DNA from 2 places in the Williamsia sp. D3 genome. Region 2 is predicted to be linked to the other one. Evidence: riboswitches for the same ligand, from Rfam matches in the RefSeq annotation. Region 2 holds a riboswitch; the other holds the start of a gene.
What was found. A riboswitch is a leader RNA that binds a small molecule or an ion and turns the genes downstream of it on or off. The one in region 2 is predicted to bind cyclic di-AMP.

Region 1: it holds a riboswitch for cyclic di-AMP, as region 2 does, so the genes downstream of both, W823_RS31295 (C40 family peptidase) here and W823_RS35570 (transglycosylase family protein) in region 2, are expected to answer to the same signal.

Annotation. Positions count from the first base shown of each region.
Region 1 is NZ_AYTE01000001.1:26,592-31,488, reverse strand. Features, by position in the region: gene trpD (anthranilate phosphoribosyltransferase) at 1-163, shown strand, start outside; gene W823_RS31310 (Lrp/AsnC family transcriptional regulator) at 239-514, opposite strand; gene W823_RS31305 (DEDD exonuclease domain-containing protein) at 519-2,306, opposite strand; gene W823_RS31300 (hypothetical protein) at 2,511-2,735, shown strand; cyclic di-AMP (ydaO/yuaA leader) riboswitch at 2,845-3,024, shown strand; gene W823_RS31295 (C40 family peptidase) at 3,039-3,614, shown strand; gene W823_RS31290 (C40 family peptidase) at 3,871-4,897, shown strand, end outside.
Region 2 is NZ_AYTE01000006.1:16,730-21,626, forward strand. Features, by position in the region: gene W823_RS35550 (hypothetical protein) at 148-399, shown strand; gene W823_RS35555 (flavin reductase family protein) at 408-920, shown strand; gene moaA (GTP 3',8-cyclase MoaA) at 1,014-2,105, shown strand; gene W823_RS35565 (MoaD/ThiS family protein) at 2,108-2,356, shown strand; cyclic di-AMP (ydaO/yuaA leader) riboswitch at 2,658-2,830, shown strand; gene W823_RS35570 (transglycosylase family protein) at 2,838-3,443, shown strand; gene W823_RS35575 (molybdenum cofactor biosynthesis protein MoaE) at 3,595-4,032, opposite strand; gene W823_RS35580 (molybdenum cofactor biosynthesis protein B) at 4,032-4,526, opposite strand; gene moaC (cyclic pyranopterin monophosphate synthase MoaC) at 4,526-4,897, opposite strand, start outside.

The DNA.
Region 1 (4,897 bases), on a different contig from region 2:
GGTGCTCAATGCTGCCGGCGCGCTGGCTGCCTACCGCCGCGACCGCGGCGCGGATCTGCACGAACAGCTGCGCACGCAGATCGGCGTGGCTGCCGACGCAATCGACTCCGGCGCGGCCGCGACCCTGCTCGACAACTGGGTGCGCGTGAGCAACGCCCTATGACGCACCCTCGATAGGGGTTGTCCGTCGGGCTCCCCGGTAGGCCACCGATCAGGGCGGCCGACGGGTGTTCCCTCGCTACTCGCCGATGGAGAAGCCGGCGTCGACGTCGGCGCTGGAGTAGCTCTTGAAGGCGATGTGGGTGGCGGTGTGCTTCACACCCGGCAGCCGACTGATCGCGGCGGTGACGACGTCGGCGATCTCCGCGTGGTCCCGGACTCGGATCTTCGCGATCAGGTCGACGTCACCGGCACACGAGTACACCTCTGTGACGCCTGAGATGTCGGCCACAGCCTGGGCGGTCTCCGGGATCTGATGGACATCGGTCTGGATCAAGACGATGGCGGTAATCATTGACTCAGCCTAGGTCGCCCTCGGGTGTGATGGTGCGACGCGCCGTACCCACCTTGTCGCGCCAGTGGACGTGCCGGCCGCCACCGTGCCGCGGCAAGCTGAACCCGCTGGTGGCACAGACGATTCGCACACCTGGTCCGGTGAGCCACCGGTACACCAACGCGACTTCCTCGTGGGGCGCGCCGTACAGCGGTCCCGGTTCGGGGAGCACTGTCTCCGCACCGGCCGCGAGCGCGGCGACCACGGGCATCGGAGGAACGCCCCGCGCGGCGACCCCGGCGCTTGCGAGGCGGCCGTGCCTGATCACCGCCAGATCCCATCCGCCGCGTCCATCGGGTGCGGCGGCGACCATTTCCGAGATGCGGGCCAGCGCAGCCAACCTCTGACACCGTTCCAGGTGGGCGATGAGGTGGTCGAGGCGATCGCGCAACCGCGCGGCGTTCTCGAAGAGCTCGGCACGGGCGAGCGACTCGAGTTTGTCCAGAGCCAGCTGAACAGGGAGGTCGGTTCGGCCACTGAACAGCTCGGCGACGGTTCGGGCTCGGGGGAGATATGCCTCGACGGCAAGTGGTTCGGTGGTGGCCGCGTGGCAGCCGCCGACCACGCGCCGCCCGCCCGGGCCCACCTCGCACACATGAAGTGCAGTGGCCCGTAGTGCGGTACGGCACGTGCGCAGGCCGCATGTGTCGGCGATGAGGTCTGCGACGTCATAGGCGATGGCGCGGGAACGAAAGGGGCCGAACGAGGTCGCGGTCGGGCTGCGGCTGATCTTCAAGCGCGGGAACGCCTCCTCGGTGAGGCATATCCACCAGCCGAGATGCGGGAATTTCGAACGGCGGTTGTAGGGCGGCGCGTAGGCGCCGAGGAGGCGCAGTTCGCGCACCCCGGCCTCGATCCGGTGGGCACACTGGACGTGGTCGACGCGCGTCGCCAGTTCGACCATCTCGCGTATCCGGGTGCGGTTCTCCGAACCGGTGAAATAGCTGCGGACCCGCCTGCGCAGGTCGGTTGCGGTGCCCACGTACAAGACCTCGTCAGAGGGGCCCCGGAACATATAGACACCGGGTTCCGACGGCAGGTGGTCTGCCAGGCCCCTCTTGTTCCGCGTGGCACGGGAGACCCCGGGCAGGAAGTCGCGGAGGTCGCCGAAGGTGTGGATGCCGAGATTGCCGACCCGTTCGAAGAGCCGGTGCATCACCTCGACGGTTGCGCGGGCGTCGTCGAGCGCTCGGTGGGTCGGGCGGGTCTGGACGGCGAAGAGGTCGGCGAGAGCCGAGAGTTTGACAGTCGGTGCCTCGTCTCTGGTCAGAACTCGACGGGCCAGCTTCACGGTGCACAGCACCCGGCGGAACGGCCACGGGTGGCCGAGCTCGGTGGCAGCGGCGCGCAGGAAGCCGGTGTCGAACCGGGCGTTGTGCGCCACGATCACCGAGTCGCGGGCGAATTCGAGGAAGGCCGGGAGCACCTGGTCGATCGTGGGGGCCTGGTAGACCATCGCTTCGGTGATGCCGGTGAGGCGAACGATGTGTGGGGGGATGCCGCACTGTGGATCCACGAGAGTCGCGAAGTCGCCCAGCACCTCGCCGCCCCGGACCTTCACGGCGCCGATCTCGGTGATCCGGTCGCCCATCGGGCTGCCCCCGGTGGTCTCGAGGTCCACCACCACGAATGTGGTCTCCCGCAGCGGGACGTCGTCGGGGTGGTCCAGTACGGGATCGTCGAAACACAGCTGAGTCCCAGCAGCCTCACCAACAACACTCACACCGCGAACATTAGTTCGATCCACCGACATCGCCGCGGTGGCGCAGTGCGAGATGGCTTGTCAGACCGTGGAGTTAGCGTTCGGCCATCGGGGTCGAATCAGAGGGCTCCGGACGTCAGGGAGAACCCTGAGAACCCTGAGAAAAGGCCCCCTAAACCGAATGAGACGGAGATCACAATGCTCATAGACTGCAACACCTGCCCAGGCCGTCGGGTCGCCTGCGACGACTGCATGATGACCGTTTTCCTGGGTCCCGTAGGTGTCCCCAACAGCGCAAACGACGAAGTTCGCTGTGATGAATTCGTTATTGACCACCAGGCGCGCATCGATGACGCCATTGCGGTGTTCCATGCTGCGGGCATGATCGGCAAGTCTGACCGTCACGGTCAGGACGTGGCAGTCAACGCAGGTAACAGGGTTTTTGTTCCCGGATCTGGCGGTCATCTGCGAGCTGGATGACCCGACACGCCGGTCGGTCTCCTGTCGGTCCCCTAGTGGACACGGACCATCACGGTTTCGTAACCTTTCTGAGACCTTGCGAAAGCGTCCACTCCAACCGGAGCGGATCGTAGGGTCGCCGCTCAATCACCGTCCTGGTGAACCGGGGAACCACTGATGCGAATGCGAGTTCACATCCGGGGTGAATCCCATTGAACCCTGAGGTCTTCAGACTTCTGGGTTCACCGGGTAGGGCCATCTTCCGGCCCGAATCCGACAGCTAACCCGGTAGGCGGATAGGGAAGAAACAGGAGACATCGCTTCGTGGCGAAACATCGTTTGCAACAGCCGAACCGGGGCATCAAGAGCGCCCGGGGCGCACTGATCGCCGGATCGATCACTCTCGGCACCATGGGAATGGCCGCAGCGCCGGCCATGGCTGCTCCGATCACCGTCCCCGGTGTCGGAACCTTCGAGATCCCGGGCCTGGCCGAAAACCAGATCCCCAATGAGTTCAAATCCCCCAACATCCTGCCGCAGGCAGCGCAGCCGGTCCGGCCCGCAGGCCAGATCGCCGCTGATGCCGCAGTGAGCAAGATCGGTTCGCCGTATGTCTACGGCGCAGCCGGCCCCAGCGCATTCGACTGCTCGGGTCTCGTCTACTGGTCGCACCAGCAGGCCGGTCAGACCATTCCCCGGGACAGCTACGGCCAGCTCGGCGGTGGCACTCACGTCGACGCTGCGAACATCCAGCCCGGCGATGTCGTGATCTACAGCGGTGGCGGCCACGCAGGCATCTACGTCGGTGGCGGCCAGGTCGTCCACTCTTCGACCGAGGGCGTGCCCGTCGGTCGGATGGGTCTCAACGACCAGTCGATCGTCGACATCCGTCGCTACTGATCTGCACAACTGAACACGACCATTGGGCGGGGCCGCACTCGAGCGGCACCCGCCCAATGGCTTCCGAACACCCGGTTGCAGACAGTCTGGCCGTCCGCGCTCGGTGGGGGGAAGGCCTGTGTAGCCTGGCCGGGTTGGTCAGTGCAGCGGGATCGGTCGAACAAGACGTACCGAGTGGGCAGCTGATCTGTTCGGTACACACAGAGGTAGAAGGGCTCGGGTTGGCCCGCGTGAAGTGTTGAGGAGTTTCATCGTCGTGGTGCGCAAGCGTTATGCCGCCGTCATGCAGACCGTGATCGCGGCTGTGGTGTTGGCGTTGGCGGTTGCACTGGGCGCAGGTGCGCCGGCCGGGGCCGAGCCGGGACCGCAGAGCCCGGATGACATGCTCACCGAATACACGCAGCTGGGCCGCGAGGCCGAGCAGGCCACCGAGGCCATTCACAACACCACGATCGAACTGAACAACCAGCGCGGCGCTGTCACGGCGGCGAACGAGGCCGCGTCGGCGGCCGAGCGCACCCTTGCCGAGCAGGAGAAGCAGGCCGAGAGCCTGCAGGGCGCAGTTGATGCACTGGTCAACGCCAGTTACCGGGGCGCGCGGGTCAACCGTCTCTACGCCGTCCTCGTCAGTGACTCGCCGCAATCGTTGCTCGACCAGATGTCCGGACTCGAGATGATCTCGCGTCAGACCGTTGCCGACGTGAAGACGTTCAAAATCGCCAACGACAAAGCGCTGGAAGCGCAAAAGGTGGCGCAGGACGCGAAGACGAAGGCCGAGCAGGCAGTCGCCGCCGCCGAGAAGACCAGCGCAGACCTGCAGGCCAAGCAGAGTGAACGAATCTTCAAGGCCACCGAGATCAGGGCGATGTACGAGTCGTTGACCGGCAAGCAGCTCGCTGCGCTGGCCGGGCCCAAGATCGAGTTCGACGCCTCGATGTTGCCCGCCGGGACGGCCCCCGAGGTCATCGCTGTTCGTGCTGCGCTCACCCGGATCGGCGATCCCTACGTGTGGGGCGCCACCGGGCCGGATCAATTCGATTGTTCCGGGCTGATGGTGTGGGCGTACAAACAAGCAGGGAAGATGCTGCCGCGGTCCAGCCAGGCGCAACTGGCGGGCGGCACCCCGGTGGAGCGAGATGCTCTGCGGCCCGGCGATCTGATCATCTACTACCCCGACGCCACCCACGTGGGCATGTACATCGGTAACGGCTACGTGGTGCACGCCTCGACATTCGGTGTCCCGGTCAAGGTCGCTCCGATCGACGGAGCCGGCCCGTACAACT
Region 2 (4,897 bases):
CACCCTCATCTACTCGCATTGCCCAAAACGAAAGCGCCCGCTGCGGGCAACTGGCCCAGCCGGACGCGTTCGGTCAGTCTAGCGCCTCGGCCAACCCCCGAGCACACGGGTTTTCGGCCGCCTCGAACCTGCACTACCGTTGTCTACATGCGCAAAGCCGAAGGCAGCCTCTTGCTACGGGCCGCTGTGGGACTGTTCGCCATCGGAGTCATCGCACTGCTCTGGCTGTTTCTGAGTACGCCGATCACCGGTGAGACCGCTCCCCTGTTCGTCTATCTGCTCACCATGTGTGCCCCGCTCGGCTTTTTGCTCGGGCTGATTTTTGCGTTGCGATCAGGGCGACGCCATCGGGACGCCGCTGCGCACCAGGGCCGCGGCTCGAGGTCGCCACTACAGTGACTGACGACATGACGCTCTCAATCGACGGAGCATTGACTCCCACCAGTGACGGCACGGCACTCCGCGCTGCTTACAGCTGCTTTCCGACCGGTGTGGTCGCCGTATGCCACCAGGGCGACGGCGACCCCATCGGCATGGCCGCCAGCTCGTTCGCCACGGTGTCGCTCAACCCGCCACTGGTGTCGCTCTGCGTTCAGAACGAATCGACGACGTGGCCCAAGTTGCGCAGCGCTCCCGTCATCGGGCTGTCGGTGTTCGCCCATGATCAGGACGCCGAGTGCAAGCAGCTCGCGGGCCGGGCCGATGCGCGATTCACCGGGCTGCGGGTGGAAACGACCGACGACGGGGCACTCTTCATCGGCGGAGCGGTGGCCCAGCTCTCGTGCACCATCTACAACGAGATACCGGCCGGCGATCACAGCCTGGTCCTGCTCAAGGTCGAGGCGTTGCGCGCCGACCCGTCGCAGGAGCCGCTCGTGTTCCACGCCAGTGCGTTCCGGGCGCTGGAAAGACGGGCGTAGCAACCACGACTTCGGCGCCCATCAGAAAACGACCGTAGTCAGTTTCCCCCGGGAATCCGACCTCGATCGGGCGATCACCGTAGGCTTGTACAGGTGACCGCCATCGCTCTGGGTATGCCAGCCGGCTTATCCGTCCGCCCGCCCGTCGGGACAGACGCCGTCATGCCCACCAGCGGTCCCATGGTGGACACCTTCGGGCGCGCTGTTCGCGACCTCCGCGTCTCGGTGACCGACCGCTGCAATCTGCGCTGTACCTACTGCATGCCCGCCGAAGGCCTCGACTGGCTCGATCGCGACGACGTACTGACAGCTGCCGAGATCATGCGGGCGGTCTCGGTGGGCGTGCGCGAACTCGGAGTACGAGCCGTCCGGTTCACCGGCGGCGAGCCACTGCTGCGCAAGGACCTCCCGGAGATCATCGAAGCGGTTGCCGCCCTCGACCCCCGACCCGAGATCGCGCTGACCACCAATGGACTGGGCCTGGCCCGGCAGGCGAAACGATTGGCAGCTGCCGGCCTGGACAGGGTGAATGTATCCCTGGACACCGTCGACGCCGCCAAGTTCGCTGCCATCACCCGTCGCGACCGCCTTCCCGACGTGTTGGCGGGCCTCGAGGCCGCGGCCGACGCGGGGTTGACCCCGGTGAAGGTCAATGCCGTGCTCGACACCGCCGGCGGCCTCGACGACGCCGCTGCGCTCCTGAAGATGTGCCTGGACAAGGGCTACCAACTGCGGATCATCGAGCAGATGCCGCTGGACGCCGAACACCACTGGTCACGCACCTCGATGATCACCGCCGACCAGATCCTCGCCCGCCTGCAGCAGGACTTCGACCTGCGGCCCGACGACGTGGCGCGTGGGTCGGCCCCGGCGGAACGCTGGATCGTGGAGGGTCATACCGGGCTCGACGGGAGGCCTGCCCGAGTCGGGGTCATCGCCTCAGTGACCCGCCCGTTCTGCGGCGATTGCGACCGGACCCGGCTCACCGCGGACGGACAGCTTCGCAATTGCCTGTTCGCCACCTCGGAGACGGACCTACGCAGTTTGCTGAAGTCAACTGACGCTACAGATCAGGAAATCGCACTGCGGTGGCGACAGTCCACGTGGGGCAAGCTCCCGGGCCATGGCGTCAACGAGCCAGGCTTCCTCCAGCCCGCACGGTCGATGTCGGCGATCGGGGGCTGACCATGCGTATCTGCGTCCGGTTCTTTGCCGCCGCCCAAGCAGCCGCGGGTGTCGAGCAAAGTGTGGTCGAACTCACTGACAAAGCCACTCTTGCGGATCTGGAAATCCAATTGGGTCAAAGCAATCCACAGTTGGCTGAAGTGCTCGAGAGATGCTCGTATCTGCATGAGTCCGTCGCCGTTCGGGACCGCTCACGGGTGCTCTCGAGTGGCGACACCGTCGACGTCCTGCCGCCGTTCGCGGGCGGTTGAGCGCATCTCACCCTGCGGAGCAGCGGGTCATTCGACCCACATCGGCGTCTCATTCCTTCGGATGATGCTGTGACGTTCCTCACATAACGGTTGGGTTACGGTACGGACACGGGACGACAGTCATACCGATGAGCAGCAGTAATGCCGAAACCGCCGAAAACGGGCCCGACGACACGTCGAAAAGGCCGTCGAAGAAGTTATGTGTAACCACTGATTAACCCGTACCGTCTGTCTCGGTCGACCTGATCGGCCAGACCGCAAGTGAATATTCCCGGCTCGCCGCGCCCAACCTCGTCCCGCGAACCGAGAAACTCCAAACGCATTTCAGGGACGAGGACGGGGGACCCACCATCTCCTGGAGATCACCGGGTTCCGAGAAATCGGAGCCCTTGGGGTGAAGCCCGCGCAAGCGGACCGAGCAACCTCTCGCTCGAACCCGACAGCTGACTTCGTAGGCGCGTGGAGAGAGGAAGTACAACTCATGTCCGGACGTCATCGTCAGCCGACCACCACTGGTCGCACCATCGCCAAGTTCGCCCTCACCTCTGCCGTCATCGGCGGCGGCGCCACCCTCGCCTTCGCAGGCGGCGGCAACGCCGGTGCAGCCACCGACGCCGAGTGGGACCAGGTCGCCTCGTGCGAGTCGGGTAACAACTGGGCCATCAACACCGGCAACGGCTACCAGGGTGGACTGCAGTTCAGCCCGAGCACCTGGACCGGCCACGGCGGCGGCGAGTTCGCCCCCTCCGCCGACCAGGCAACCCGTGAGCAGCAGATCGCTGTCGCCGAGCGTGTTCTCGCCAGCCAGGGACCCGGCGCATGGCCGACCTGCGGCACCGGCCTGAGTGGCGCCACCCCGCGCAACGCTCCCGCTGCGGCCCCGAGCCTCGAGATCCCCGCAGCCCCGGCTGCGCCCCAGGCTCCGGACCTCTCGGCTCAGACCGACGAGATCGCCAACGACCTGAAGTCCGTGTTCAACGATCCCACCGTCCACGCGCTGATCGATCAGGCCAACGCGGCCGGTGACCTCGACGCCGGAACGATCGCGTTCTACAACGAGTACCGGGACTTCCTGCCCCTCCCCTGATCCTCGGGGAGCCCAGACGAAGGGCCTCGCACGCGACCATGAGTCCGTGCGGGGCCCTTTTCCATGTTCCGATGTTGGTGGGTTCGGGCGAGCATTTGCCCACGTCGACCCCGCCCGAACCCACCAATTCTGGGCGGGTGGGGCACTCTGGTCAGGCGCAGCCAACCCATTCGTCGGTGCCGTCGGCGAAAACCTGGTGCTTCCACACCGGGAGTTGGGCCTTGACCTCGTCGACCAGCAGGGCGCAGGTGGCGAAAGCTGCCTGACGATGATCGGCCGCCACGGCCACCACCAGCGCCGCATCACCGATCGCCAACGGACCCACCCGGTGCGTCACAGCGACCGCACGTACGCCGTCGGCCCCGGCTGCGATCTCTGCCACGACCTTCTCTACGACCTCGCCGGCCGTCGGGTGCGCGCTGTAGTTCAGTGCGGTGACGTCGCGGCCGCCGTCGTGATTGCGTACCGCGCCGACAAAACTCACGATGGCCCCAGCTGTTCCGCCTGCCGCCTCCGCCGCGAGAGCCTCATGGTCGGAGGTGGACAGAGGCTCTTCGGTGACCACGGCACGGGCGACGATGGCAGCCATCAGTGGTCGCCTCCGTTGATCTGGTCCAGGGCGTGGGTGAGCACAGGTGCGAGAACTTCGAGGCCGTCACGGACACCGCCCGTGGAACCGGGCAGATTGACGATGAGGGTGCGGCCCGCGACACCGGCCGTGCCCCGCGACAGGACGGCCGTGGGAACTTTGGGCAACCCGCTGTTGCGGATGGCGTCGGCCAGACCGGGTATGTCGCGTTCGATGACCGCGGCGGTCTGTTCGGGGGTCTGATCGGTCGGGTTCAGACCGGTGCCACCGGTGGTGAGGACCAGAGCGGTCTCATCTCCGACTGCTGTTCGAAGTGCTGCGCCGACCTGGTCACCGTCGGGAACCACCACCGGGTCGTTCACCACGAACCCTCGGTCGCGCAACCATTCGACGATGATCGGCCCCGAGCGGTCGGCGTACACACCGCCGGCGGCGCGCGTCGACGCCACGACAACCACTGCAGTGCGGGGATCAGGAGTGCGGGGATCGGCCATCAGTGCCCACCGTCCCGGGTCCAGTGACCCTTCTTGCCGCCGGTCTTCTCCTGGAGGCAGATGTCGGTCATCTGCGCGCGCGGATCTACCGCCTTGACCATGTCGTGCAGGGTGAGTCCGGTCACCGCCACCGCAGTGAGGGCTTCCATCTCGACGCCGGTGCGGTCGGTGGTGACCGCGGTCGCGCGCACCTCGATGAAGTCGGTGCCGAGCTCGAAATCGACGCTCACGGTGCTGAGCGCGACCTGATGGCACAGCGGGATCAGCTCGGGTGTCTTCTTGGCGGCCATGATGCCGGCGATGCGGGCCGTTGCCAGCGCATCCCCTTTGGGCAACCCGCCCGTCGACAACAGCGAGATCACGTCGGCCGT